DNA from 4 places in the Rhizobium sp. BE258 genome. Region 4 is predicted to be linked to each of the others. Evidence: riboswitches for the same ligand, from Rfam matches in the RefSeq annotation. Region 4 holds a riboswitch; each other region holds the start of a gene.
The links. Region 4 has a riboswitch for thiamine pyrophosphate ahead of J2X43_RS12005 (YkoF family thiamine/hydroxymethylpyrimidine-binding protein). Riboswitches for the same ligand answer to the same signal wherever they lie in the genome.

Region 1 (7,116 bases), on a different contig from region 4:
ACCAAGCCGGCCATCGCCCGCATCGTCGACCGGCTGCTGGACGAGGGCCTGATCATCGAGGCTCGGCGCCGCCACGGTTTGCGCGGACAGCCCGCCATCGAGCTCGAGATCAATCCGGACGCGTTCTTCGCCATCGGCATCAATATCGACCGCGATCACCTGACCATCCTTGCCGTCGACGCGGTCGGCAATGTGCGTGCCCGCGTGCATCACGAAAAGCGCTACATTCTGCCTGCCGAATTCATGCAGCTGTCGGCCGACGCGATATCACATTTTCAGCGCAGCCGCCTGATCGACGACGCTCATCTGGCCGGTATCGGTCTCGCCATGCCGGACTGGCTGGGCGAAATATCCTTTCCAGGCAAGCCGGCCGACTATTCCGAATGGCTGGAATTCGACGTGCGCACCGCGATCGAAGGCCTGACGCAGCACCCCGTCTTCATCGAGAACGAAACCAATGCCGCGGCACTGGCCGAACTCGACTATGGGCTCGGCGCCGAAAGCCGCAGCTTCCTCTACATCGCCATAAATGCCTGCCCCGGCGGCGGACTGGTGCTGGATGGCAATGGCCACCGCGGCGCCATGGGCCTTAGCGGCGAAATCGGCTGGCTGCCGATTGCCGACGGTAAGGACGAGCGGGCGCAGAAGGTGCGGCTGCTCGGCGAGATCTTTTCCCTGTTCTGCCTTTACGAGTTCCTCGCGGAACACGGCATCAAGGTCAGCGTACCGCAGGATCTACTGACGCTCGATACGCGCGGAAAGCGGCTGGTCTCGCAATGGCTGCGGGAGATGAGCGCCCATTTGGCCGTCGCTGTCCGGCATATCGGCATGATCATCGATCCCGACGCCATCCTGGTCGGCGGGCGGCTGCCGATCCGCATGATCGACGAGCTGCTGCGCTATGTACATGAGCATCTCGATGCCGCCGACGCCGCTTTGCCGTCGCTTCACCGCGCCTCGCTTGGCGACGATGCTTCGGCGATCGGTGCTGCGGCCATGCCAATGGCGGCAGCGCTGATGCTAGCGTCGTCAGATGAGGTTCAACGCACGCGTTCACCCCTGAAATACATGGATCGCCTGAACAACTAGAACAGCCGCCGCGGCGGCGCCTGGGAGGATTTTGATGAAGATCGGTTTCTATACGTCGACGTTCAACGACCGGCCGCTGGAAGAAGTGGTCGATTTCGCGGCCTCCGCCGGTTTCGATGCCATCGAGATCGATGTCGGCGGGCATATCAAGACGCCCGACAAGGTCCGCTCTGCCGTGGCACTCGCTCGCGAGCGCAATCTCTACGTCTCCTCCATCACCTATTTCGGCAACCAGCTCGACGCCGACAATGCCAAGCGCAAGGATCTGCGCTCGCGCACCTCGGAATTCGCCCAGGCGATCGGCGAGGCTGGTGTGCCGATCTTTGTGATCTTCCCGGGACGCAACGATGAAGCCAGCGACGAGGCCAATTATGACGACTTCGCCGCCTACACCAACGGCCTGATTGCCGAGACGGCATCGAGCGGCCTGATCTTCGCGATCGAAAACTGGCCAGGGCCGAAGGACAATTTCGTCGGCACGACGCCGAGGGGCTACGACGAGCTGTTCAAGCGCATTCCAGACCGCCGCTTCGGGCTGGAATTCGACCCCTCGCACTTCCTGCGCATCGGCGTCGATCCCTATAAGGCGCTCGAGGACGTCAAGGACCGCATTGCCATCCTCCATGCCAAGGACACCGCGATCGATCCCGCCGTACAGCAGGCCGTCGGCTATCACGGCAAGGGCTGGTGGCAATACAAGCTGCCCGGCCTCGGCCTTCTTGACTGGACGAAATTCCTGCGCCAGGCCGTGAGCTACGGTTTCGACGGCACGATCTCGATCGAGCATGAGGATGCCGCCTACGGCTGGCCGGGCAAGGACCTGGAGGCCCGCAAGGAGGGCGAGCGCGTCGGCCTCGGCTTTCTCAGAAACACCTTGAACACGCTCTGATCGCGGCCTGGGGAGGACGACAATGGCTCATGTTTCCGTGAATAATGCCCGCAAGGACTATGGCGCGTTCAAGGCCATCAAGGGCGTATCGGTCGATATCCGCGACGGCGAGTTCGTGGTTCTCGTCGGACCGTCCGGCTGCGGAAAATCGACGCTGCTCAGGATGATCGCCGGCCTCGAGGGCATTACCGGCGGTGAGATCCAGATCGGCAAGCACATCGTCAACGAGCTGGCACCGAAGGACCGGGACATCGCCATGGTGTTCCAGAACTATGCGCTCTATCCGCATATGACGGTTGCCAAGAACATGAGCTTCTCGCTGCGGCTGAAGCGTATGCCGCGAGAGGAGATAGACAAGCGCGTCGGCAATGCCGCCAAGATTCTCGGCCTCGAAAGCCTGCTCGAACGCTATCCGAAACAGCTCTCCGGCGGCCAGCGCCAGCGTGTTGCCATGGGCCGGGCAATCGTGCGCGACCCGGCCGTCTTCCTCTTCGACGAACCGCTCTCCAATCTCGATGCCAAGCTGCGCGTCCAGATGCGCTCGGAGATCAAGGAACTGCACCAGCGGCTGCAGACGACGACGATCTACGTCACCCACGACCAGATCGAGGCCATGACCATGGCCGACAAGATCGTCGTCATGAAGGACGGCCGCATCGAGCAGTCCGGTTCTCCGCTCGATCTCTACGACCGGCCCAACAACCTGTTCGTCGCGGGCTTCATCGGCTCGCCCGCCATGAACTTCATCAAGGGCAGCATGACGGATGTGGGTTTCCGCACCGAAGACGGCATCATCCTCCCAAGCGACCGCCGTCCGGGCGATGCCGTAACCTACGGCATCCGCCCCGAACATCTCCGGCTCGACCCCGGTGGCATCGAGATCACCACTGTCGTCGTTGAGCCGACGGGATCGGAAACCCTCGTCATCGCCAGACTCGGTACGCAGACCATCAGCTGCGTCTTCCGCGAGCGGATCAGAGCAGCGCCCGGCGATGTCCTGAAGGTTGCGCCCATTCATGATGCCGTTCATCTCTTCGATGAAGGCGAGCAGCGTATCGTCAGCGGCGAGGCCCGGCTGAACTGATAGGGCGTGACAAGCCGCCGATAATTTGCGATGACGAAGGCGTTGAGAGACAGGGGCGTTCGCCGGAAGGCGGGCTGAGAGGTACCCTTTGAACCTGAACCAGATAATGCTGGCGGAGGGAGTCGCTCGAGGCCCTTCGCTTTCGTTCGTCCGGCCTCCGGCGTCTTGCCCCGCCCCACAAGGGACGCAAGATGACGACTTCGAGATCACCCGGACAATTGCTGACCGCGCTGCGCGCCGCGCCGCCGCTCGTTCACTGCATCACCAACTATGTCGCGATGAACATCGCCGCCAATGTCGTGTTGGCCGCGGGCGCCTCGCCCGCCATGGTGCATGCCGAAGAGGAAGCCGGTGAATTCGCGGCGATATCCGGGGCATTGACGATCAATATCGGCACGCTGTCGCCCGCCTGGGTGAGCGGCATGAAACAGGCGGCGAAGGCCGCTGCCCGCAACGGCAAGCCCTGGGTGCTGGATCCGGTCGCCCATTACGCGACGGGCTACCGCCGGGAGAGCGTTGCGGCGCTGCTCGATCTCAATCCGGCAATCATCCGCGGTAATGCTTCCGAGATCATCGCGCTTGCCGGCAGCGAAAGCCGCGGCCAGGGCGTCGACAGCCGCGATCCCGTCGAGCAGGCGGAAGGTGCCGCCCGCAGCATTGCCGCCCAGTATGGTGCTGCCGTTGCGGTCACCGGTCCGATCGATTTCGTCACCGATGGCGCGCGTGCTGTCAGGATCGCCGGCGGCTCGGCCCTCATGCCGCAGATCACCGCGCTCGGCTGCTCGCTGACCTGCCTGACCGGCGCCTTTGCCGCGATTGCGCCCGAGGAGACTTTCGATGCGACAGTCGCAGCGCTGGCAATGTTTGCCGTCGCCGGCGAACAGGCAGCGCTGGAAGCGAAAGGCCCCGGCTCCTTCTCCTGGCGTTTCCTTGATGCGCTCGCGGCACTCGACGGTCCGGGCCTCGACCAGGCGGCAAGGATCAGCCCGGCGTGAAGACCTTCGATCTTTCCCTCTATCTCGTCCTCGATCCGCATCTCTGTGCCGGATACGGGCTTGTCGAAACCGCGCGTGCCGCCGTTGCCGGCGGGGCGACCATCGTGCAACTGCGCGACAAGACGGCGGACACCCGGCAAATGATCGAAACCGGCCGGGCTTTGCAGCATGTGCTCACGGGCAGCAACGCGCTGCTCATCGTCAACGACGATGTCGAGGCGGCGATCGCGCTCGGTGCCGACGGATTGCATATCGGCCAAGATGATCTCGGCGCGATTGAAGCTCGCCGGAAGATCGGGCCGGACATGATCCTCGGCCTGTCGGTCGAGACGGCGGCGCTTGCCGCCGCGGTGGATCCCGCCATCGTCGATTATGCCGGAATCGGCCCGGTCTTTGCCACCGCGACGAAGCCTGACCATAAGCAACCGATCGGCCTGACAGGTCTGGCCGATCTCGTTCGTGCCTGCCCGGTTCGCTCCGTAGCGATCGGCGGGCTGAAGGCCGAGCATGTCGGCCCGGTGCTTGCCACCGGCGCCGAGGGCCTTGCGGTCGTCTCGGCGATCTGCGGCCAGCCCGATCCGCAGGCGGCGACCGCAGCCATCGCAGCCAGCATCAGAAAGGCACGCTCATGATCCGTAACGTCCTCTCGATTGCCGGGTCCGACCCCTCGGGCGGCGCCGGCATCCAGACCGATCTCAAGGCTTTCTCGGCGCGTGGCACCTATGGCATGGCCGTGCTGACGGCGCTGACCGCACAGAACACGACGGGCGTTTCTGCCGTGCAGACGGTCTCTCCGGCGTTTGTCGCTGAGCAAATCCGCATGGTTTTCGCCGATGTGCGCGTCGATGCCGTCAAGATCGGCATGATCGCCAATGCCGCGATTGCCGAGGCGGTCGCCGATGCCCTGCAGCCGCATCGCGGTATTCCCATCGTGCTCGATCCCGTCATGATCGCCAAGGGCGGCGCCACCCTCCTCGACATTGCTGCGATCGGCGCGCTAACCACGCGTCTCCTGCCGCTCGCAACGATGCTGACCCCGAACTTGCCGGAGGCGGCAGCGCTGCTCGGTGAAGGCCATGCCGAAAGCCGCGAGCAGATGCAGGATCAGGCGCGCAAGCTGCTGACGCTCGGCCCTGGAATGGTTCTCCTCAAGGGCGGCCATCTCGGCGGCAACGACAGTCCCGATGTGCTGGCGAGCGCCGATCACATCACCTGGTTCGAGGCACCGCGGGTTCCGACGAAGAACACCCATGGTACCGGATGCACTCTTTCCAGCGCTCTTGCCGCAGAGCTCGCCAAGGGCAAATCGCCGGAAGCCGCCGTTGCCATCGCCAAGCGATACCTCGCCGATGCGGTGGCGGCGGCAGGTCAACTCGGCGTCGGCTCAGGTCACGGCCCCGTCCATCACTTTCACGCCTTGTGGAACGAGCCGGACCTGTGAGACACCGGGACCGGCGAAAAAGCCGCCGGTCTCAACCCTTCTGCTTTTTTCCCTGCGGATAGATCGTCTCGCCCTTTTTGAGCATGGCGACGAAGCTCTCGATATTCCGCCTCCGGCCGGCTTCGGTCTTGATCTTGTGCATGCGGAATGCCAGCGCGAAACGGTTCTGCTCGCTGAGCTTTGCCAGCATGTCCCTCGCCTCCGGCTCGGCATCGATCGCCGCCTGCAGATCGTCGGGGATCTTCATGTTCTTGCCGCTGCCATAGGCACGGTCCCAGCGGCCGTCGGCCTTGGCGGCCTCGACCTCGCGCAGACCGTGACCGGTCATCCGGCCTTCACTGATCAGTCGTGCGACATTGTCGACGTTGATCTGGCTCCATGTTCCGTTCTTCGTGCGCCGGGTGTAGCGCTGCAAATAGCTCTTCTCATCGAGGCTCTTGCGCACCGCATCGATCCAGCCCCAGCAGAGCACGGCATCGATCGCCTCGACGGGCGTGATCGATGGCAGGCCCGAGGCCACCTTGAAGATGCGGATCCAGACCTCGTTTTCTTTATCGTGATACTTCGAAAGCCAGTCGTAGAATTCCCCGGCATTGCTGAATTCATGCACCTTGTCCGGATCGACGACGATCGGAGCCATTCGCTTTATCCCCCGTGAAGCCTGCGCCCGGCCATGGTAGCGGCCACGGCGCAAACTTCAACTCGCTCAGGACTTGACCGCTCCGGCCGTCAGACCGGCAATGATGTGTTTCTGGGCAAGGAAGAAGACGATGATGGTCGGCATGATCGTCAACGTGATGAAGGCCAGCACCAGCTGCCATTCGGTGCCGAATTCGCCGCGATAGACCATGATGCCGAGAGGCCAGGGATATTTCGATTCCGAATTGAGCATGATGAGCGGCAGGATATAGCTGTTCCAGCTGCCGACGAAGGAGATGATGCTAACCGTGGCGATGATCGGCCGCGATAGCGGTAGAGAGATGTACCAGAAGAAGCGCAGATAGCCGCAGCCATCGACGAAGGCCGCCTGGAACAATTCTTCCGGAAGGTTGCGAAAATAATTCCTAAACAAGAGAATGCTCATACCAAGGCCGAAGGCCACCTGCGGCAGCACCACGCCCCAATAGGTATCCAGCAATCCGAGATCGCGGATGCGGATGAAGAGCGGCAGAATGGCGGTGGCGGCCGGGAACATCAGCCCGAGCAGGAAATAGTTCAGCAGGAACGACGAGCCGAAGAAGCGCACATGCGCGAAGGTGAAGGCTGCCATCGACGAGACGATCAGCGTCAGCGACACTGTCAGCACCGCAATGACCAGCGAATTGAAGATCTGCAGCCAGTAGCGCTCGCCGAAAAGGATGTCAGTATAGTTCGACCATTGCCATGCGGCCGGCAGGCCGAACGGATTGACGCGCAAATCCCCCAGCGTCTTGAAGCCGCCAAGCGCCGTTGTCAGCAGCGGAATGAGCACGAGGGCGGCGATCAGCGTCAGCGAGACGTAGAGATAGACTTTCGTCCCCGTTTGCATGCGAATGGTGTCGGTCGTGTCAGTCATTGCGCATGAATATCCTTTTGTAGCCGAAGGCGAGCGTCACGCAGATGATGAACAGCACGACGC
Region 2 (7,116 bases), on a different contig from region 4:
GGTTCATGGAGCAGGCCAGGCGCCGCGCAGAAAAGAAGGCGCGCCGCGAACAGCAGGCTGGCTGATCCTCCCAGGTGAACGACCCGCAGGCCCGGCTTCTCCGCCGGGCCTTTTGCTGTCCGGATCCCTGCAAATGAGGGATTTTCATCAATTTTTCCGCGGACCGCGCGATCTTCCCCGGCTAACGTTTTCCTGCGGCCGGCTGGCGCCGCCTTATCTCTGGGAGGAGAGAAAATGCTGAAATTGCTGACCACCAGCGCGGTTGCCCTGGTGCTTGCTGGGCAGGCGCACGCGGCCGATCGTATCGGTGTTTCGATGGGGACGCTCACCAACAATTTTCAGACGCTGATCGTCAACGGCATGCAGGATTATGCCAAGTCCGTCGGTGTCGAGCTGCAGATCGAGGATGCGACGACGGACGTCAACAAGCAGCTCGACCAGGTCAAGAATTTCGCTGCCGGCGGCGTCTCGGCCATCATCGTCGATCCCGTCGATTCAGATGGCACGCCGGCTCTCAGCAAGGTTGCCGAGGATGCCGGCATCCCGCTGATCTACGTCAACGTTCAGCCGACCGATCTTTCGACACTCGGCAAGCAACAGGCTTTCGTCGGTTCAAACGAGGCCGAATCCGGCACGCTGCAGACCAAGGAAGTCTGTCGCATTCTGGGCGGCAAAGGCAATGTCGTCATCATGATCGGCGACCTGACGAGCCAGGCCGCGCGTCAGCGCACTCAGGACGTCCATGACGTCATCGCGACGCCTGAATGCAGCGGCCTGAAGGTCGCTCAGGAGCAGGTCGGTAACTGGAGCCGCGTCAACGGCGCCGATCTGGTCTCCAACTGGCTGACATCGGGCTTGGAGTTCGATGCCGTTCTTGCCAACAACGACGAGATGGCGCTCGGCGCCATCGCCGCATTGAAGAATGGCGGCGCATCCACGGAGAAGATCATCGTCGCCGGTATCGACGCCACGCCGGAAGCCCTGCAGGCGATGAAGGCGGGCGACCTGAAGGTCACGGTCTTCCAGGATGCCAAGGGTCAGGGCAAGGGTTCGATCGATGCGGCTTTGAAGGCGATCAAGGGCGAAAAGATCGACCGCGAGGTCTGGATCCCGTTCCAACTGGTGACGGAGAAGAACATGGCGGACTTCGAACATCTGAACTGAGGCGCGGCTCGCCTCACGGGCCGCGTCATGAAGGCCACGCAGCGCTGACCCGCTCGTGGCCTTTTCACGCGCTCTCAGGTGGCAGGAAGCGGTTCGCTGATGACGACGAAATTGGCGCAGGAATGCTCGACATTGGCAATGCGGATGCGCAACTCGCGCCGCGATGTCAGCAGGAAGAGAAACACCTTCTTGGCGCGCTGTGCCCGCCGCAGGATCTCTTCGCCGCCAAACAGCAGGCCGTCACGCTCACCGAGTTCGAAGGCCACGTGCTCGCTGTAATTCTCGTCCGTAATGGTGATTGTCCCGAGACCCGACAGCATTGTGAGCATTCCTCATCATGAGGAATGACTTTTGTCGAAGTCCTAATTTAGTGCAACACGGTGTTCCGGTTTTCCACGGGGATGTTGGAACACCTAGAGCGGACTTTTGGAAAACGGCTAGCTTCGCGTCACGCCGTGTGAAGGCGTGCCGTCCGCGATCGCGCATTTCATTCCGTCTCCTCAGAACTTGACGCCGACGCCGATCATGATCGTGTTCTGGTTCAGATCGAAATCACCGCCCGCCGCACCGCCGAAGTTGCCGCTGCCGTAGTCGGTATAGCGATACTCGCCGCGGGCAAAGATGTTCTGGGTGAAGGCGTAGTCGATACCTGCGCCGATCGTCCAGCCGTTCAGCGTGTCGGAAACATCTGAAGCCCCGGTCGGATGACCTTCTGCCCGTGCGATCGCCCAGCCGGCGGTTCCGTAGAGCAGGGCGTTGTCGAAGGCATAGCCGACGCGGGCGCGGACCGAGCCCTGCCATGTCGTCTCGACGGAGCCAAAGGCCGTGTCCTCTTCGTTCCAGTTATGGAGGACATCGCCTTCGACGCCGATCACCCAGTTATTGTCGAACTGGTAGTTGTAGCCGGCAAAGCCGCCCAGGATCCCGCCGTTGGCGTCGACATTGGATGCACCGTCAGGATCGAACGTCGTCCAGCTATAGCCACCCTCGGCACCGATATAAGGGCCCGACCAGGTGAAAACCGGCGTTATTGCCTCCGGTTCAACCGGCGCAGGCGGTGGTGTCAGGTCCGCGGCCTGGGCTGATATTCCCGCCAGCGAAGCAGCAAGAACGGTGAGAATAGCGAATTTCATATTCGGTCTCCCTAAATTGCATGACACTTAGATAGGTAGCCCTGGGCCAAAAGTCTCTAGCCCTTTCGATCACAAATGCCTGGGCGCTGCGCAGGCGGCGGATCCACCATTGACAGTCCTTTGAAAACGCGACAGTTTCCCGCCCATTCCGAGGGGAGCATCTGACGATGCTGAGATGGCGCTGAGCCGGACCCTTGAACCTGATCCGGGTCATGCCGGCGTAGGAACGGAACAAGATGCCGCCGGTATCTCCCTTCGTCTTCGCTTTGCCTGGATCTCCATTGCCGTCTGGAGATCGCTTCGCAATGTCTGTTCTGCTGCGCTCACGCCCCTCAGTTTCCACTGACACCTGAACGATGCGCCCTCTCAACGCTCTCTATGGTGCAGTTTTGCTGCTTGCGATCTGGCAGGTGGTCATCTGGCTGTTTGCGCCGGCGCATTTCATCCTGCCTTCACCGCTGTCGGTCGCTTCGGTCTTTGTGCGGCAGCCGCTGTTCCTGCTGGAGCAGAGCCTGACGACGGCGCTTGAGATCGTGCTGGGATACGTCTGCGGAGCAATCTCAGGTGCGGCGGCGGCCTTCGTGCTGTCGGCCTTTCCGGCCGCCGGGGCGCTGGTCTGGCCGCTGGTGCTGATCCTGCAGGCCTTCCCGGTCTTTGTGCTGGCGCCGATCCTGGTCATTTGGCTCGGCTTCGGCATGGCTTCCAAGGTCGCCATGGCAACGATCATCATCTTTTTTCCCGTCGCTTCGGCTTTTGCCGACGGGCTGCGCAGGACCGAGCGCGATATCCTCGATGCCGTATCGCTGACAAATGCCAGCCACTGGCAGACGCTGGTCCGCATCCGGATGCCGCTTGCCGTTCCGGCACTCGTTTCAGGTCTGAGGATCGCTGCGCCGCTGGCGCCGCTCGGCGCCGTGATCGGCGAATGGGTCGGCGCGTCGGCAGGCCTCGGCTTCGTCATGGTCCAGGCCAATGCGCGCATGCAGACCGACATGGTCTTTGCCGCCATGGCGGTGCTGGCGGCGATGACGCTGATCTGCCGGGTGGTGGTCGACAGGCTCACCTCCGGCTGGACGCCGTGGGCAACCACGCGCTGAACGATTTTCAAACTGCACATTCATGGAGCAAACATGCTGCGTCTGATATCCGCCACCTTCCTTGCCCTTGTGGCGCTCGCTTCGCCGTCGCTTGCCAACCACAAGCTGACAGTGATGCTGGAATGGTTCGTCAACCCCGACCACGCACCGCTGGTCATCGCCGGGCAGAAGGGCCTGTTTGCCGCGCAAGGGCTGGATGTCGAGCTCATCCCGCCTGCCGATCCCTCGGCGGTGCCGCGGCTGATTTCCGCCAAGCAGGCTGATATCGGCATCCATTACCAGCCCAACCTCTACCTCGACCACGAAGCCGGACTGCCGCTGGTGCGGGTCGGCACGCTGGTCGAGACGCCGCTCAACACCGTCACCGTGCTTGCCGATGGACCGATCAAGAGTCTTGCCGATCTGAAGGGCAAGAAGGTCGGCTTTTCCGTCACCGGCTTTGAAGACGCGATGCTGAAGCGGATGCTGGAAAACGCCGGTCTCACGAAAGAAGACGTAGAGCTGGTCAACGTCAATTTCGCCCTGTCGCCATCGCTGATCGCAGGCAAGGTCGATGCCAATGTCGGCGGCTTCCGCAATTTCGAGCTGACGCAGATGAAGCTCGAAGGACATGAGGGCAAGGCGTTCTTTCCAGAAGAAAACGGCGTGCCGCCCTATGACGAGCTGATCTTCGTCACCCATCGCGATTCGATCGCCGATCCGCGGCTGCCACGTTTCCTCGCGGCCGTCGAACAGGCCTCGATCTTCATCACCAACCACCCCAAGGAAGCCTGGCAGCTGTTCGTCAAGGCCTACCCCAATCTCGACGACGAGCTGAACCGCACAGCATTCTTCGACACGCTGCCGCGCTTCGCCAAGCGTCCTGCGGCGCTCGATACCGGCCGCTACCAGCGGTTCGGGACCTTCATGCAGGAGATGGGTCTGGTGAAGACCGCGCCCGATGTTGCGGACCTTGCCGTCGAGGTAAAATAGCCCTGTGGCGGCCCTGCCACGGCGCCGTGCAAATGTCCCCGGCCGTTAACTGAACGTTGTGGCCGGGGCCACGCGTTAACTATTTGTTAACCACGAAGCAGGTACACCGAAGCAATCAAAAATTAACCAAGATTGCTAATGTGTTAACCGACGCGCGCTCCATCCGTATCAAAGGCCGTTCGTTCCTGGCGGTCGTTTTGACGCCCGATCTGCCCTTCGATGAATGGCTGGTCCGGCTCGACGATCTGGCCAAGCGTTCGGCAGGCTTTTTCCTGGGAAGGCCGGTTGTCCTCGATGTCGCCGACCTCCAGGCGGACCGGGCTCAGCTGAAGTCGATGATCGCTTCGCTTGGCGAACGCGGCGTCCGGATCATGGGCATCGAAGGCGCGCGGCCATCGCAGCTCGACGCTACCATGCCGCCGGGCATGAGCGGCGGCCGCCCGGCACCGGATGTCGATGTCGCCGACGTGCCGCAGGCGAAGGAGCCGGCGCCGAAGGCTGAGACGCAGGTGCAGGCCACTGCGCCCGTTCAGGTAACGCGCGCCACATTGTCGTCGATGGTTCTGCACGAGCCGGTGCGCTCGGGCCAGTCGATCATCTTCCCGGAAGGCGACGTGACGATCATCGGATCGGTCGCTTCGGGCGCCGAGATTATCGCCGGCGGCTCCATCCACATCTACGGCGCGCTTCGCGGCCGGGCGCTGGCAGGTTCGGTCGGCAACTCGTCGGCCCGGATTTTCTGCCGCAAGCTGGAAGCAGAATTGCTGGCGATCGACGGCATCTACAAGACGGCAGACGATCTGCCTGCCGAACTGCGCGGCCAGCCTGCGCAGCTCTGGCTCGAAAACGACGCGATCCTCGCATCGCGGCTGATTTAACGGACGAATGGTTTAGGACAGGAGAGGGGATATGGGTAAAGTCATAGTTGTTACCTCGGGCAAGGGTGGCGTTGGCAAGACGACCTCTACGGCCGCACTCGGCGCCGCTCTGGCGCAGCGCAACGAAAAGGTCGTCGTCGTCGATTTCGACGTCGGCCTGCGCAATCTCGATCTCGTCATGGGTGCCGAACGCCGGGTCGTCTACGATCTGGTCAACGTCATCCAGGGCGATGCCAAGCTCTCGCAGGCGCTGATCCGCGACAAGCGGCTGGAAACGCTGTTCCTGCTGCCGGCCTCGCAGACGCGCGACAAGGATTGCCTGACCGCCGAGGGCGTCGAGCAGGTCATCAACGATCTGAAGCGCAATTTCGACTGGATCATCTGCGACAGCCCGGCCGGCATCGAACGCGGCGCGACGCTCGCCATGCGCCATGCCGATATCGCCGTCGTCGTCACCAACCCCGAGGTCTCCTCGGTTCGCGACTCCGACCGCATCATCGGCCTGCTCGACTCCAAAACGGCCAAGGCCGAAAACGGCGAGCGGATCGAAAAGCACTTGCTGCTCACCCGCTACGACGTGACGCGCGCCGAGCGTGGCGACATGCTGAAGGTCGATGACGTGCTGGAAATCCTCTCGATTCCGCTGCTCGGCATCATTCCGGAGAGCATGGACGTCCTGCGCGCGTCCAATATCGGTGCACCGGTGACGCTCGCCGATCAGAACACGGCGCCGGCCAAGGCCTACTTCGAGGCTGCCCGCCGCCTGGCAGGCGAAGTGGTGCCGGTTACGGTACCTGGCGAGAAGCGCGGCCTGTTCGGCAAGATTTTCGGACGGAGGGCAGCATGAACGTGTTCAACTTCTTCCAGAAGAAAAAGTCCGCGCCTGTTGCCCGCGAGCGGCTGCAGCTTCTGCTCGCCCATGAGCGCATCACGCCCGGGGCCGACCTGGTCTCGATCCTGCGGGAGGAAATCCTCGCCGTGATCGCCAGGCACGTGGAAATCGACGGCGACCGGCTGCAGGTGAAAATCGACCGCGGCGAGCATGTCTCGGTGCTGGAGATCGACGTCGAAATTCCGGCGAAGGCAGCGCAGGCGGCTTAAGCCCGCAAGATGCTCGGCCTTGGTGCCTCGAAAGTCCTGCGCCCGCGTTTGCATCCAAAGATGACGCGGGCGTTTTCGCGGATCGCCTGTTCCCGGTCTATGCAATCGATCAGGATGATATCGGCAGGCGAGCCGACCTCGATCGGCTGCTCATCCCTGCCCATGATCCGCGCTGCCGAGGTGCTGATCATCTCGAAGGCCAGTTGCATGTCGCTGCGCCGCGAAAGCTGCGCGACATTGGCATAGAGATTGGCCATTCTCAGCAGCGATGCATCGCCATACGGCGTGAAGGGATTGAGGATATTGTTGCTGGCGATCGAGGTCAGCACCCCTTCGAATGCCAGCAGATGGGCTGGTGCCACGCCGCGCGGCACCAGCCGGTCATGATCGCGGCCATTCAGGAACAGATCAGTGGAGGGCAGTGTCGTGACGGCGATGCCCGCCGCTTTCAACTGACGTGCGAGCGACTGAACTTCGTCCGGCGCCATCGCGGAGAGGCTGGTCATGTGGCCGAGCGAGACGCGGTCCTGATGGCGGCGGCGCACCGTCTCCTCGATGACCGCAGGCAGATTGGTCTTCTCCGGCGAAAGATCGAAATCGAGATGGAAATCGATGGCGGTGCCATGCTTCTCCGCCAGATCGAAGATCATCCGGATCTGGCCCCGCGGATCGAGATCGATATAGGGCGCTCCGCCGACGAGGTTGGCTCCATCCGCGAGCGCCGCGTCGAGCATTTCAAACGTCTGCGGCTCGTTTGTCAGTCCGTCCTGT
Region 3 (7,116 bases), on a different contig from region 4:
GGCTTGCGCGAAGGAAATATGCCCGCGTCATTCTGGTGTCATTGACATTTATATGCTTTTGTCACATAAATTGGCGATCAAGATTGGAACTGTCTTCATGGATATGCAGCTTGCCTCCCAGCCGCTCGTGACGGATCCCCGCCGCAGGCTTATTCTCTTCCTGTTTCTGATGACCGCGATGTTCATGGCAACGCTGGACAATCAGATCGTCTCGACGGCGCTGCCGACCATCGTCGGCGAATTCGGCCACCTCGAACGCTTCGGCTGGATCGGCTCCGCCTATCTGCTGTCGCTGAGCGCCGTGATGCCCGTCTATGGCAAGCTCGGTGACCTCTTTGGCCGCAAATACGTGATGATGACCGCAATCGCGATCTTCACCGTCGGCTCCGCCGTTTGTGGTCTCGCCGTCTCGATGAACACGCTGATCGCCGCCCGCGTGCTCCAGGGCCTGGGCGGCGGCGGCATCATGGTATCGATCTTCGCCGTCAATGCCGATCTCTTCGAGCCGCGCGAACGAGCCCGCTACCAGAGCTATTCCAGCCTGGTGCTGATGGCCTCGAGCGCCATCGGCCCCGTTCTCGGCGGCATGATGAGCGATCTCTTCGGCTGGCGCTCGATCTTCCTCGTCAACGTGCCGATCGGTTTCGTTGTCTTGATCGGCCTCGCGCTGATGCTGCCCTATCGCAAGCCGCACCGCCGCCCGAAGATCGATTATGCCGGCGCCCTACTGCTGGCGATGACGACGACGAGCATCGTGCTGATGGCCGATGGCAGCGAGCTGTTCGGCTCGATCCTGGCGCCGCAGAGCCTTGGGATCATCGGTATCGGCGCGCTTTGCGCCATCGCCTGGGTCTTCGTCGAGCGCCGCGCCGCCGAACCGATCGTGCCGCTATCGCTGTTCCGCAACCCTACCTTCCCGCTTCTCCTGATCATGTCGATCACCGGCGGCGGCATCGCTATCGGCATGGCCAATTACTTCGCGCTGTTCCTGCAGACGACCACGGGCCTGTCGCCCTCGCATGCCGGCCTGCTCTTCGTCATGTTGACCGGCGGCCTCGTCTGCGGCTCGCTCTTTGCCGGGCGCATGATCTCGCGCACCGGACGCTACAAGCCCTTCGCCATTGCCAGCCTCTCCTGCAGCGCGGTGGCCTTCGCGCTCCTGACCCAGGTCCATGCTGGTACGCCGCTGCCGATCATCGGCCTGCTGATGATGCTGCACGGCATCGGCATCGGCTTGTCGCAGCAGGTGCCCGTCATCGGCGTCCAGAACGCCGCTCCGGCGCGTGATGTCGGCGCCGCCACCGGTTCCGTCACGCTGTCGCGCATGGGCGGCGCCTCGATCGCCATCTCCATCTACGGCGCCATCATCGGCTCACAGCTGGCAAAGGTCGGCGTTTCCATCCCCGGCGTTACGGATATCGAGCAGCTGACGCCGAAGATGATGGCAGCCCTCCCGGAAGCCAGCCGCCAGGCTGTCGCCGATGCCTATGCCAGCGCCTTCACGCCGATGTTCATGACCTCCTGCGCCTTTGCTCTGATTGGATTGATTGCAGCGCTTTCGCTGAAACCGGTCCAGTTGCCGCGCCACGGCGAGACCAAGAACACGGCCGCAGCCGCCGAAGCCGCCGAGTAGCGGCAAGGGCGCGCTGCGCCCTTGTCATAAAGCCTGCATCACTATACATCTGCCAACGCTCTAACGGGGTGCCCTGTATCCGCAAGGATATCTGGCTGAGAGGCTTTCAAGCCAACCCGCGGAACCTGATCCGGCTAACACCGGCGGAGGGATTAGACGCGTGACACCAGGCACCGCCCTTTTCCCCATGAAACAACTTTTTTAGGAGGAGGCGCGCCATGCCCGGCCGCAAACCATTGATCGCATCATTCGTCACGGCTTTCCTTGCCGCAACAGTCACTCTGTCTCCGGCGCAGGCCGCCGACAAGACGCTGACCATTTACACCTACGAGAGCTTCACCTCGGAATGGGGCCCGGGCCCCAAGGTCAAGGAAGCCTTCGAGAAGACCTGCGCCTGCACGGTCAATTTCGTCAGCGTCGCCGATGGCGTGGCGCTTCTCTCACGCCTGAAGCTCGAAGGCGCCTCGACCAAGGCCGACATCGTTCTCGGCATCGATACCAACCTGATCACCGAAGCCAAGGACACCGGCCTGTTCGACGTAAGCGGCGTCGATACCAGCGACCTCAAGGTACCGGGCGATTTCAAGGACGATGTCTTCGTTCCCTATGACTATGGCCACTTCGCCATCATCTACGACACGCAGACCATCAAGAACCCGCCGAAAAGCATGCAGGAACTGATCGACGGCGACCCATCGCAAAAGCTCGTCATCGAGGATCCGCGCACCTCGACGCCCGGCCTTGGCCTGCTGCTCTGGGTGAAGTCCGTCTATGGCGACAAGGCGCCCGAAGCATGGACGAAGCTCAAGAGCCGCATCCTGACGGTGACGCCCGGCTGGTCTGAAGCCTATGGCTTGTTCACCAAGGGCGAGGCGCCGATGGTATTGTCCTACACGACCTCACCAGCCTATCACATGGTCGCCGAGAACACCGACCGCTATCAGGCCGCCGCCTTCTCCGAAGGTCACTACATCCAGATCGAAGTCGCCGGCCTTCTCAAGAACGCGCCGGATAAAGAACTCGCCCGCGACTTCCTGAAGTTCATGGTGACGCCGGGTTTCCAGGACACGATCCCGACCAACAATTGGATGATGCCTGTTGCGGCCACCTCCACGCCGCTGCCGGATGCCTTCGGCAAGCTGGTCAATCCGTCCAAGACCTTCCTGATGAGCCCGGATGATGTCGCCAAAAACCGCAAGTCCTGGATCGATGAGTGGCTGACGGCCATGAGCATGAACTGATGCTGCAGACGGCTGCGGAACGGAGAAATGCGCTGGCGGGCGGGGCAATCGGCCTCGCCGCCATCCTGCTTTTCATCGGCATCGCCGCCGTCTCGCTGACTGCTTCCGGCGGCAGTGATGCGTTCGCCGGGATCATCTCGGATCCCTACATTCTCCGCGTCCTGCGCTTCACGCTGCTGCAAGCGGTTCTCTCCACGCTGCTCTCAGTTCTCCTGGCGCTCCCCGTCGCGCGGGCGCTTGCCCGCCAGCCGAACTTTCCCGGCCGCATCTGGATCATCCGGCTGATGGCCGTGCCGATGGGATTGCCCGTTCTGATCGGCGCGCTCGGGCTCATTGGCATTTGGGGACGGCAGGGCCTGCTCAATACCGCTTTGCTCAAGCTCGGCCTGTCCGAACCCGTCAGCATCTACGGACTGACCGGCATCCTCCTCGCCCACATCTTCTTCAATCTGCCGCTCGCTTGCCGGCTGATGCTTGCAGGACTGGAGCGCCTGCCCGCCGAATACTGGCTGATGGCAAGCAATCTCGGCATGCGCCCGCGCGCCGTCTTCCGTTTCATCGAATGGCCGGCGATCCGCGGCCTGATCCCTGGCATTTCAGGGCTGATCTTCATGCTCTGCGCCACCAGCTTCACGCTGGTGCTGACGCTTGGCGGCGGACCGGCGGCAACGACGATCGAGGTGGCGATCTACCAGTCGCTGCGTTTTGATTTCGACCCGGGCCGAGCGGTAGCTCTGTCCTTGCTGCAGATTGCCCTGGCCGGCCTCATCCTCGGCGCCATGTCGTTTCTCCCCGCCAGCCGTGACGAAGGGCTGACCGCCGGACGCCACTCCATGCGTTTCGATGGCAGAATGGCGATGGCAAAACTGTCGGATGGCCTGCTCCTCGTCCTCGCTACGGCTTTTCTGCTTTCGCCATTGCTTTCCGTGTTGGTAGCCGGCCTGAGAGCCGACCTCCCGAAGCTGGTCGGCGAGCCGGTCTTCTGGCAAGCCGCAGCGATGAGCTTCGGCATATCCCTTTCCGCCGCCACATTGGCCCTTGTCGTATCAGCAGCCCTGATCCGCGCCCGCCAGACCATCAGCGGGGACAAGCGTTTCACACGCGGCAGCCGCGCCCTCTACGCAGCGATGGGCGGAGCCTCGTCAATGGTGCTGTTGGTGCCGCCCGTGGTGCTTGCGACCGGCTGGTTCATGGCGCTCAGGCCATTCGGCGACGCCTCTGTTTTTGCGCCCGTCCTCGTCGTTCTGATCAACATGCTGATGGCCCTGCCCTTCGTCATGCGCGTGCTTGAACCGGCCTATCTCGTCCATCAGCGCCGCACCGCGCGCCTCTCGGCAAGTCTCGGGATAACCGGCGCGGCGCGGCTGCGGCTTGTCGACTGGCCGGGGCTGCGCAAGCCGTTGCTGACCGCCCTGTCTTTCGCCATGGCGCTGTCGCTCGGCGATCTTGGCGCTGTCGCCCTGTTCGGATCCGATGGTTTTGTCACACTTCCATGGCTGGTCTACAGCCGCATGGGAAGCTACAGAACCAACGATGCCGACGGCCTTGCGCTGATCCTCGGCGTCATTTGCCTATTGCTGACGATCGCCGGAGCATCCGGCCAGATGCGAGGACATGGTGCCGATGACGGCCGCTGATATCACCATGCAGAACGTCCGCCTGACGCTCGGCAGCCACGCCTTCCATTTCGATTGCACGCTGCCCCGCGGCCAGATCATTGCCGTGACAGGCCCATCGGGCGCCGGCAAATCGACCTTACTCAATCTGCTGGCAGGCTTCGAGACGCCGGAGAGCGGCCGCGTTCTGCTCGCCGGACATGATGTTACCGGCAGTCACCCGGCCGAGCGGCCCGTCTCGCTTGTCTTTCAGGACAACAATCTCTTCGCTCATCTCGATATCTTCACCAATGTCGGGCTGGGCATTAATCCGGCCCTGAAGCTCGCGCCGACGGATCGCAGCCGCATCTCGGCCGCGCTGGCGCAGGTCGGCCTGACGGGCTTCGAAAAAAGGCTTCCTGCAACGCTTTCCGGCGGCGAAAGGCAGCGCGCCGCCTTTGCCCGCGCCCTCGTTCGCAAGCGTCCAATCCTGCTTCTCGACGAACCCTTCGCCGCCCTCGACCCTAGCCTGCGCAACGGCATGGCTGAGCTTCTGACGGCAATGCAGCGCGAGACCGGGGCCACGGTCATCATCGTTTCGCACGACCCGGATGAGGTTCGCCGCATTGCACAATATGGCGTTTTCATCGACCATGGCGCGATTGCGCTCGCTGCACCGTTGAGCGAGTATCTGGCTGATCAGAGCACCCCCGCATTGCGGCAATTTCTGCAGGGCTGACGAATATCCACGCCGCGATGGCACTTTCGCCACAATTTCATCGGAGCGAAAGAACTCCTTAACCACGCTAAGCTTGCTAAATTACAACGGCGCCATAATTACGCAGAGTCTCGCTATGCAACCGATGCGGAAATCAGCTACAGCAATGACGTCTGTTCCCCCGTTGTGCAATGCGAGAAGCGGGATGGACGCCTGTTGAACCCCGTTGGAAGTGGCCGGATCGAACATTTGGCGAGCCGGCCGAAAAGCAAGATGACTCGGAGAGCCAGACTGGACAGCATGACGACGTGGACGAGACCCGCGCCTTCCAGGAACGTGCTATCCGCTTTGCGTCAACGGGGACGGCATGCGCTGCTTTTGACGGCTGCTGCCATGGCTCTCAACGGCTGTCAGTCGATCATCGAACAGTCCTACCAGCCGACGGTTTCCCCCTCGTCCAATCCGCAGATCGTCGATGAGGTCCAGAAGAACGACCCGCGCGCTGCCATGGGTGCGCGCGAGCATCCGCGCATCGTTGCGAGCTACGGCGGCGAATACAAGGATGCCAAGACCGAGCGGCTTGTCGCCCGCATCGCCGGCGCCCTGACGGCGGTTTCCGAAAATCCGAGCCAGTCCTATCGCATTACCATTCTGAATTCGCCGGCGATCAACGCCTTTGCGCTGCCGGGCGGCTATCTCTATGTGACTCGCGGCCTGCTGGCGCTCGCCAACGACGCTTCGGAAGTCGCTGCCGTGCTATCGCATGAGATGGGCCACGTGACCGCAAACCACGGCATCGAGCGCCAGAAGCGCGAAGAGGCCGAAGTCATAGCCAGCCGCGTGGTCGCCGAAGTCCTGTCGAGCGATATCGCCGGCAAGCAGGCGCTCGCCCGCGGCAAACTGCGTCTCGCCGCCTTCTCCCGCCAGCAGGAACTGCAGGCCGACGTGATCGGCGTGCGCATGCTGGGCGAGGCAGGCTACGATCCCTACTCGGCGGCACGCTTCCTTGACAGCATGGCCGCTTACAGCCGCTTCATGTCGGCCGATCCCGACGCCGACCAGAGCCTCGACTTCCTGTCGAGCCACCCAAATTCGGCCCAGCGCATCGAACTTGCGCGTGACCACGCCCGCGCCTTCGGCCAGGAAGGCAAGGTCGGCGACAAGGGCCGTGACTATTATCTCGATGGCATCGACGGCCTGCTCTACGGCGACAGCCCCGAAGAGGGCTATGTGCGCGGCCAGACCTTCCTGCATGGCGGCCTCGGCATCCGCTTCGACGTACCGCCCGATTTCACCATCGACAACAAGGTTGAAGCCGTCATGGCGACCGGCCCGGGCGATGTCGCGATCCGCTTCGACGGCGTGGCCGACAGCAACAACCAGAGCCTGACAAATTATATCTCGAGCGGCTGGGTGACAGGCCTCGACCCGTCGACCATCCAGCCGACGACAATCAACGGCATGGAAGCCGCAACCGCCCGCGCCAGCGCAGATCGCTGGGATTTCGACGTAACCGTCATCCGCAACAACCAGCAGATCTTCCGTTTCCTGACGGCCGTGCCGAAGGGCAGCACAGCGCTGCAGCAGACGGCCGACGTGCTGAGAGCGAGCTTCCGCCGCATGACGCCGGACGAGATGTCCTCGCTGAAGCCGCTGCGCATCCGCGTCGTCACGGTACGCGCCGGCGACAACATCACCACGCTCGCGGCCCGGATGATGGGCACCGATCGCAAGCTCGACCTTTTCAAGCTGATCAATGCCCTGCCGATGGGCGCGTCCGTAGCGCCCGGCGACCGTGTGAAAATCATCGCCGAATAAAAAAGGCCCGGTGTGAACCGGGCCAGTCTGTGCTTCTGGGAGTAAAGACTACTTTCAGGCGTAGGCGGCCATATGCGGATCGGCGCTGACAAGCGCGCTGCGCAACTTTTC
Region 4 (7,116 bases):
CGTCCAGGTCCTTCGGCGTCTGGATGTCGCTGCGATCGGCCTTGAAGACGACGCGGCCGGTTTCCTTCTGAACGATCGCGAAGGTGCCGATGAGATCGGCGCCGGCGGCGCGCTGCGTCATCAAGCCGATCGAGCCGAGCACGCCGAAATCGGCGACACGGCTGGCAACGAGGGTCGCGGCCGAGGTGTCCGTGTAGGGGAGAATTTCGACATCGAGACCGGCGTCGCGGTAGAAATTCCTGTCACGGGCCACGTAGAGGCCGACGTGATTGGTGTTCGGCGTCCAGTCGAGGGCGACCGAAACCTTGGGATTGGCGGCGCGAACGGTGAGCGGTGCGGCGGCCAGCGACAGGATGCCGGCAAGGGCGGTGCGGCGGGTGATGGACGGAAGGGTCATGGCTGATCTTCTCCTTCGAAGAGCGTTGCGAGGATACGGTTTTCGATTGCGATGACGTCCGTCTGCTGGCTGCCGGGTTCGGTGCGCGGACGGGGCAGCCTGACCGCCGTTTCCAGGACGATGCGGGCGGGGCGGGGCGAGAAGAGGTAGATTCGGTCGGAGAGCAGCACGGCCTCGCGCACATCATGGGTGATCAGGATCACCGACAGCCCCCGGCGCAGGCAGAGCGCTTCGAGAAAGCGCTGCATCTTCAATCGGGTCAGTGCATCCAGCGCGCCGAAGGGTTCGTCGAGCAGCAGGATCGGCCGCTGCTGGACGACGGTGCGCAGCAGGGCGACACGCTGGCGCATGCCGCCGGAGAGTTCATGCGGCCAGCTGCGTTCGAAGCCCTCCAGGCCGAATTCGGCCAGCAGCGGCGTGATTTCGGCGCTCGCGTCTCGTCTCGACATCCCCGCCATCTCCAGGCCGAGCGCCGCGTTGGCGAGCAGCCGCCGCCACGGCATCAGCGCATCGCGCTGCGGCATGAAGGCGAAGGGGCGGGTTTCTGAGTCCAGCGCATTGCCGTTCATGCGGATACTGCCGCCTGTTTTGGCGACGCTTCCGGTCAGAATCCGGAAGAGCGTGGATTTTCCGGCGCCCGACGGGCCGAGGATCGAGACGAATTCGCCCGCGTGAAGCTGCAGTGAAATGCCATCGAGCACGGCGACGGTGCCGAGACGGCAGCTGAGATCCCGGATATCGAGAAGAGGCTGATCGCTCATCGACGGTCGTCCCGGCTGGTGCGGTGCCAGGGCATGGAGAGCCATTCGACCAGCACGGCCAGCGAAAACAGGATGAGTGTCAGCAGCGAACTGACGAGCACGGCGGCAAGCACCAGATCGGCGCGGAAATTGTTCTTGGCGTTGAGGATATAGACGCCGAGCCCGCGGGCGGCGCCTGCATATTCGGCAAAGATCGCGCCGACGACCGCGTAGGTGATCGAGATGCGCAGTCCGGCGAAGAAGTAGGGCAGGGACGCCGGCAGCCGCGCTACGATGAAGCGCTTCCAGCGTGAGGCGCCCATCGAGGCCAGCAGCTCCTCGATCTCCGGTTCGGCTGCCGCATAGCCGAGGGCAAGGGCCACCAGCATCGGAAAGAAGGTGACGAGGGCGACGAGCAGGATTTTCGGCAGCAGCCCGAAGCCGAACCAGAGCACGATCAGCGGCGCGATGGCGACCAGCGGCAATGTCTGGCTGATGACGAAGACCGGCATCAGGGCGGCGCACAGGCGCGGCGCAAAGTCGATGGCGACCGAGAACAGGAACGCGATCGCCAGCGAGAGGCCGAAACCGGAGATCGTCGCCTGCAGCGTCGGCCAGCTGTTGTTCAGCAGCGCTACGCGTTCGACGAATGCCTGGGTGATGACGCGCGATGGCGCAGGCAGCGTCGTCGGCGGCACACCGGCAAGGTCAACATAGGCTTCCCAGATGGCCAGCAGCGCGCTGACCGACAGCACGGCGGGCGCAGAACGCATGGCAAGTTCCGGCAATCGGATGAATCGCGGCATCGGCAGTCTCCTGACGTGAGGCAGCGATCAGACGGCGGATGGGCTGTTGGCGGAGACGGTAAGGTCGATGGTCACATGGCCATTCGGCGGACCGAAGCGGACGAAGGCTTCGTGAATGGTCGCAAAGACCGCACCGGCATCGCCTTTGACGCGGGTGCAGAAATTCTTCGAGCGGTCGAAAACGCCCGAATTCTTCAGGAAGTCGATGCAGCCGTAGATCTCTTCCATGTGATCGCCGGTGCCCATGACATAGAGCGAGAACTGCGCGGCGGCGGTACGGCCGGTGACCGGCGAGGAGGCTACTGCTTCCAGAGCTGACGCCTTGCGCTCGGCAAGCGGCAGGACCGGACCCGAAAGGGCCTCGGTATGGCACATCGGATCGTCAGGCTCGCCGGGGCAGCCGCGGGAGATAGTGGCGCGCAGCACCGCATGGATGCCATCCGCCGAGCCGCTGACATAGAGATCGCGCATCGCCGCGAAGACGACATCGGGCGTGCCGACGATCAGCGTCGAGATGTCGTCGGTCTCGATTCTGAGCTTGTCGCGATAAGGGGCGAGGGCCGGAAGGGCCGAGAGGATGACATCGACGAAACGGTCGGTCATCGGGTAAAGGGAAATTTGTGCGCCAGAAAACATCGCTCGCCTCGCTCCGCTGGTATTATCCAGATCAGCTCAAGAGTTTGAGGCCATGCGGCCGCATCTCAGCCCCGGCTATACGGAGCACCCCTGTCGTTGGTGCCCTTTAAGCATGCGTCGGCTGGCTTGTAAAGCGGCCGATTTACGACGAGGCAAAATTGCGATCGGCTTTCTTTTCTCTTTCGTTTCTACGTCTTAAATGATCTATCTGAAAGCCGCTGAGCTTAGAGGGAGGGGCAGGCATGAGCGGGTATGTTCTGGCGATCGATCAGGGCACGACATCGACGCGGGCGATCGTTTTCGATGGCGAGATGAAGATTGCAGGCGTCGGCCAGAAGGAGTTCACGCAGATCTATCCGCGCTCGGGATGGGTGGAACACGATCCGGAGGAGATCTGGGATTCGGTGGTTTCGACCATCCACATGGCGCTGCGCGAAGCCAGGGTGAAGGCCACTGACATTGCCGCACTCGGGATCACCAACCAGCGCGAAACCGTCGTCGTCTGGGAGCGTGCAACAGGCAAGCCGATCCAGAACGCCATCGTCTGGCAGGACCGCCGCACCGCCAGCTATTGCGAGAACCTGAAACGCCAGGATCTCGAAAAGCTCTTCACCAAGAAGACCGGGCTGATCCTCGATCCGTATTTCTCCGGCACCAAGCTGTCCTGGATGCTGGCCAATGTGAAGGGCGCGCGTGCCCGGGCCGCCAAGGGCGAACTCTGCTCCGGGACAATCGATACCTTCCTGATCTGGCGGCTGACCGGCGGCAAGAGCTTCGTCACCGATGCGACCAACGCCTCGCGGACGCTGATGTACAACATCGCCGACAATAGCTGGGACAAGGACCTGCTGGAGATCCTGCGGGTACCGGCCGCCATGCTGCCGGAGGTCAAGGACTGCTCCGCCGATTTCGGCATCACCGAGAAGTCGCTGTTCGGCGCCGAAATCCCGATCCTAGGCGTTGCCGGCGACCAGCAGGCGGCGACGATCGGCCAGGCCTGCTTCGAGCCCGGCATGATGAAATCCACCTATGGCACCGGCTGCTTCGCGCTGCTGAATACCGGCTCCGACATGGTGCGCTCGAAGAACCGGCTTCTGACCACCATCGCCTACCGGCTGGATGGCGAGACGACCTATGCGCTCGAGGGGTCGATCTTCATTGCCGGAGCTGCGGTGCAGTGGTTGCGCGACGGGCTGGGCATCATCGATTCTGCCGGGGAGACTGGCAAGCTGGCCGAGGGTGCCGATCCCTCGCAGGAGGTCTATCTGGTGCCTGCCTTCACCGGCCTCGGGGCGCCGCACTGGGATCCGAAGGCGCGTGGCGCGATCTTCGGCCTGACGCGCAACAGCGGCCCGTCGGAGCTTGCCCGCGCCGCACTCGAAGCCGTTTGCTACCAGACGCGGGATCTTCTCGATGCGATGCAGAAGGACTGGAAGAACGGCACCGACGATACCGTGCTGCGCGTCGATGGCGGCATGGTCGCCTCCGATTGGACGATGCAGCGGCTGTCCGATCTGCTCGATGCGCCCGTCGACCGGCCGGTGATCCTGGAGACCACCGCGCTGGGGGCTGCGTGGCTGGCCGGCAGCCGGGCGGGTGTCTGGCCGGATCGCAAGACCTTCTCCGCCAAGTGGAAACGCAACAAGCGCTTCGAGCCTGACATGGATGAGAAGACGCGAGCCGCCAAGCTCAAGGGCTGGCGGAATGCGGTGAAGCGGACGCTGAGCGACGCTTAGGGCGGTGCGCCGGGTGGGGTGGCGGTGGGACGAGCGCTTCATCCCATTCGCAGTCTTCACGTGCGAGCCTCAGTCCTACCCACCGCCGTCATGCTCGGGCTTGTCCCGAGCATCTGCAACGGCTGACGTAGGAGTTCGTTAGATCCTCGGCACAAGGCCGAGGATGACGGAGGGGGCGTGCCGCTCTCTGCGAACTTCAAACAGGACCCTCCAAATCATTACCATCCGCACTGTGCGCGAATGCCGCAATCTCGCTGCTTGCGTCTTTTGTACCGATCGGTACAATATATCCTCATCAGTACAGGAGAAAGACGATGACTGCGCTTATTCCTCCCTTCACGCTTGAAACCGCCACGCAGAAGGTTCGCCTTGCCGAAGACGGCTGGAACAGCCGGAACCCGGAGAAGGTTTCGCTCGCCTATACGCCTGATAGCGCCTGGCGCAATCGCGCCGAGTTCGTCAACGGACGCCCGGAGATCGTTGCCTTCCTGGCGCGCAAATGGGCCAAGGAGCTGGACTACCGGCTGATCAAGGAGCTGTGGGCGTTCCGCGAAAACCGCATTGCCGTGCGCTATGCCTATGAATGGCACGACGACAGCGGTAACTGGTTCCGCTCCTATGGCAACGAGAACTGGGAGTTCGATGCTAGCGGCTTGATGCAGCGGCGTTTCGCCTGCATCAACGACATGCCGATCAAGGAATCGGACCGCAAATACCATTGGCCGCTGGGCCGCCGTCCGGATGATCATCCGGGGCTGTCGGAGCTTGGCCTCTGAAGGATTGATGCCCTGAAGACCGTTTACGAACGCCGCGATGTCGTGCCCCTGCTTGCCGAGATCTTTCGGGAGCTCGGCTATGAGGGCACGACGCTGAGCCGGATCACCGAACGCACCGGGATCGGCAAGGGCAGCCTCTACCACTTCTTCCCCGGCGGGAAGGAGGAGATGGCGGCTGCCGTGCTTGCCGAGGTCGACCGCTGGTTCGAGGACTTCATCTATGAGCCGCTGCGCCGCGACGAGCCCGCCGTGGCGATCGCGGCGATGTGGCGTGGCGTTGACGATTACTTCCGCTCGGGCGGGCGCATCTGCCTCGTCGGCGCCTTTGCGCTGGATAGGACGCGGGAGCGCTTCAGCGAGGCGATCAACAGCTATTTCCGGCGCTGGGTCGAGGCGCTGGCCGGGGCGCTGACGCGGGCTGGCCGGAACTCCGGCGAGGCGCGGGCCGAGGCGGAGGCCGCGGTTCTCGGCATCCAGGGCGCGCTCGTTCTGTCGCGCGCCCTTAGTGATCACGATGTCTTCCGCCGGGCAATCACCGGCATGCAGAAGAGGCTGAAGGCTACTTCTTGAGCCAGGGGCTCTTCGTGCTCCAGAAGATGACGCTGGCGCCGAGATAGTCGTCGGCGAAGGCAGTGAATTCTTCCTTGGTGAAGGGCTTCTTGGTCTGCGGGTTCCTGTAGGTCAGCGTCGGCTCCTGAACCGCCATTCCGACATAGGCGAGCTTGCCCTTGTACTGGTTGAAGAACGGATAGGAGTTCTTCATCTGCGCCTTGCGGTTCGGCACGATGTCGGGGCCGCCGAGGCCAATATTGTTCTTCGCCGCGAAGTCGAAGAGGCGGCTCATATATTTATGGTCGTTTTCCCATTCGCAGGGCCAGAAGTTCACATACTGGACGACCATCGACTTGGCGAAGGCCTTGCGGGCAAAGCCGAGATTTTCCATCTCGCCGGCGAAGTAGGCATCGCAGCTGAAATCCTTCGGCTCGTTCTTCGGGTCGAGATCGATCGAAGTCTCAGGCAGGTTGATGCCGTAGACGCGGCCGTCGAATTTCTGCGCCAGAGCCGAAATGAGCGCCTGGTAGCGCTCGCGCACCGCCGGGTTCCATTGCTGCGCCACCCAGCCGGAGCCGATGCCCTTGTTCTCACCGGGATTGTCGAATTGAGGCGCCAGCCCGCCGCCATAGTCGGCGCCTTCAAGCATGTAATCCGGAATGTTACGGGCCTTCGGGTTGAAGAAGCGGTCCTGGACCTGGATGAACAGCTTCTTGTTCAGGCTCTCGGCGATCGCCAGATCCTTCTCGATAGCCGAGAAGTCGTATTCGCCCTTGGCCTTTTCCAGCATCTTCCAGTTATAGACCACCTGCGCGCCGCCGACATCCGGCCGCTCCAGCAGGGACTTTGCTGCCTCGAGGTCGCCGGAGCCGGTATAGATGAAATTCTGCGGCGCGGCATAGGCGGCGGAGGCCGCCACGGTGATCGCAGCAGATAGCGGCAGGCTTTTGAAAAGATGCATGTTTCGTCCTGAAATGTGATGTTGGAAATCCAGCCGCTGGAGACATCGAAGCCGAAGGTGGCAACTCGATGGCGAAACGCGGGACGGCCGATACAATCCCCAATGCTAATTTTGCCTGGCGTAATTTTTTGCTGCGCCGTGTCGGATGGCGGGTTACTCCTTCGTCATTGAGGAAGAGGAGTGACCGATGCTGTATGCGATCCTTTGCTATGCCAATGAAGAAACCGTCTTTTCCTGGTCGAAGGAAGAGGAGGATGCCGTCATGGCCAGGCTTTATGCGGTGCAGGAGCCCCTTGCCAAGTCCGGCAAGCTCGGCCCGACCGGCCGCCTGATGCCGACGACCTCGGCGACCACGCTGCGCAAGTGCAAGGACGAGCCGCTGGTGCTCGATGGACCCTTCGCCGAAACCAAGGAAGCGCTCCTCGGTTTCTACTGCGTCGATTTCGAGACGCTGGACGAAGCGATCGCCTTTGCCAAGGAGCTGTCGGCCGCCAATCCGGGCTCGACCTCCT

Region 1: another riboswitch for thiamine pyrophosphate. It lies ahead of thiM (hydroxyethylthiazole kinase); the one in region 4 lies ahead of J2X43_RS12005 (YkoF family thiamine/hydroxymethylpyrimidine-binding protein).
Region 2: another riboswitch for thiamine pyrophosphate. It lies ahead of J2X43_RS03410 (ABC transporter permease); the one in region 4 lies ahead of J2X43_RS12005 (YkoF family thiamine/hydroxymethylpyrimidine-binding protein).
Region 3: another riboswitch for thiamine pyrophosphate. It lies ahead of thiB (thiamine ABC transporter substrate binding subunit); the one in region 4 lies ahead of J2X43_RS12005 (YkoF family thiamine/hydroxymethylpyrimidine-binding protein).

Annotation. Positions count from the first base shown of each region.
Region 1 is NZ_JAVDWL010000001.1:966,272-973,387, reverse strand. It holds gene J2X43_RS04545 (ROK family transcriptional regulator) at 1-1,089, shown strand, start outside; gene J2X43_RS04540 (sugar phosphate isomerase/epimerase) at 1,124-1,978, shown strand; gene J2X43_RS04535 (sn-glycerol-3-phosphate ABC transporter ATP-binding protein UgpC) at 2,001-3,062, shown strand; TPP riboswitch at 3,104-3,200, shown strand; gene thiM (hydroxyethylthiazole kinase) at 3,254-4,057, shown strand; gene thiE (thiamine phosphate synthase) at 4,054-4,689, shown strand; gene thiD (bifunctional hydroxymethylpyrimidine kinase/phosphomethylpyrimidine kinase) at 4,686-5,498, shown strand; gene J2X43_RS04515 (YdeI family protein) at 5,530-6,138, opposite strand; gene J2X43_RS04510 (carbohydrate ABC transporter permease) at 6,205-7,053, opposite strand; gene J2X43_RS04505 (carbohydrate ABC transporter permease) at 7,046-7,116, opposite strand, start outside.
Region 2 is NZ_JAVDWL010000001.1:730,694-737,809, forward strand. It holds gene J2X43_RS03390 (sterol desaturase family protein) at 1-65, shown strand, start outside; gene J2X43_RS03395 (sugar ABC transporter substrate-binding protein) at 235-1,164, shown strand; gene J2X43_RS03400 (hypothetical protein) at 1,239-1,484, opposite strand; gene J2X43_RS03405 (outer membrane protein) at 1,665-2,297, opposite strand; TPP riboswitch at 2,439-2,541, shown strand; gene J2X43_RS03410 (ABC transporter permease) at 2,654-3,394, shown strand; gene J2X43_RS03415 (ABC transporter substrate-binding protein) at 3,428-4,366, shown strand; gene minC (septum site-determining protein MinC) at 4,498-5,244, shown strand; gene minD (septum site-determining protein MinD) at 5,276-6,091, shown strand; gene minE (cell division topological specificity factor MinE) at 6,088-6,345, shown strand; gene J2X43_RS03435 (amidohydrolase family protein) at 6,342-7,116, opposite strand, start outside.
Region 3 is NZ_JAVDWL010000005.1:288,799-295,914, forward strand. It holds gene J2X43_RS19705 (MDR family MFS transporter) at 98-1,633, shown strand; TPP riboswitch at 1,688-1,802, shown strand; gene thiB (thiamine ABC transporter substrate binding subunit) at 1,852-2,874, shown strand; gene thiP (thiamine/thiamine pyrophosphate ABC transporter permease ThiP) at 2,874-4,511, shown strand; gene J2X43_RS19720 (ATP-binding cassette domain-containing protein) at 4,498-5,208, shown strand; gene J2X43_RS19725 (M48 family metalloprotease) at 5,461-7,005, shown strand; gene J2X43_RS19730 (RNA polymerase factor sigma-32) at 7,060-7,116, opposite strand, start outside.
Region 4 is NZ_JAVDWL010000003.1:306,049-313,164, forward strand. It holds gene J2X43_RS11990 (ABC transporter substrate-binding protein) at 1-397, opposite strand, end outside; gene J2X43_RS11995 (ABC transporter ATP-binding protein) at 394-1,158, opposite strand; gene J2X43_RS12000 (ABC transporter permease) at 1,155-1,943, opposite strand; gene J2X43_RS12005 (YkoF family thiamine/hydroxymethylpyrimidine-binding protein) at 1,971-2,579, opposite strand; TPP riboswitch at 2,571-2,681, opposite strand; gene glpK (glycerol kinase GlpK) at 2,822-4,315, shown strand; gene J2X43_RS12015 (nuclear transport factor 2 family protein) at 4,630-5,091, shown strand; gene J2X43_RS12020 (TetR/AcrR family transcriptional regulator) at 5,104-5,661, shown strand; gene J2X43_RS12025 (hypothetical protein) at 5,651-6,604, opposite strand; gene J2X43_RS12030 (YciI family protein) at 6,792-7,116, shown strand, end outside.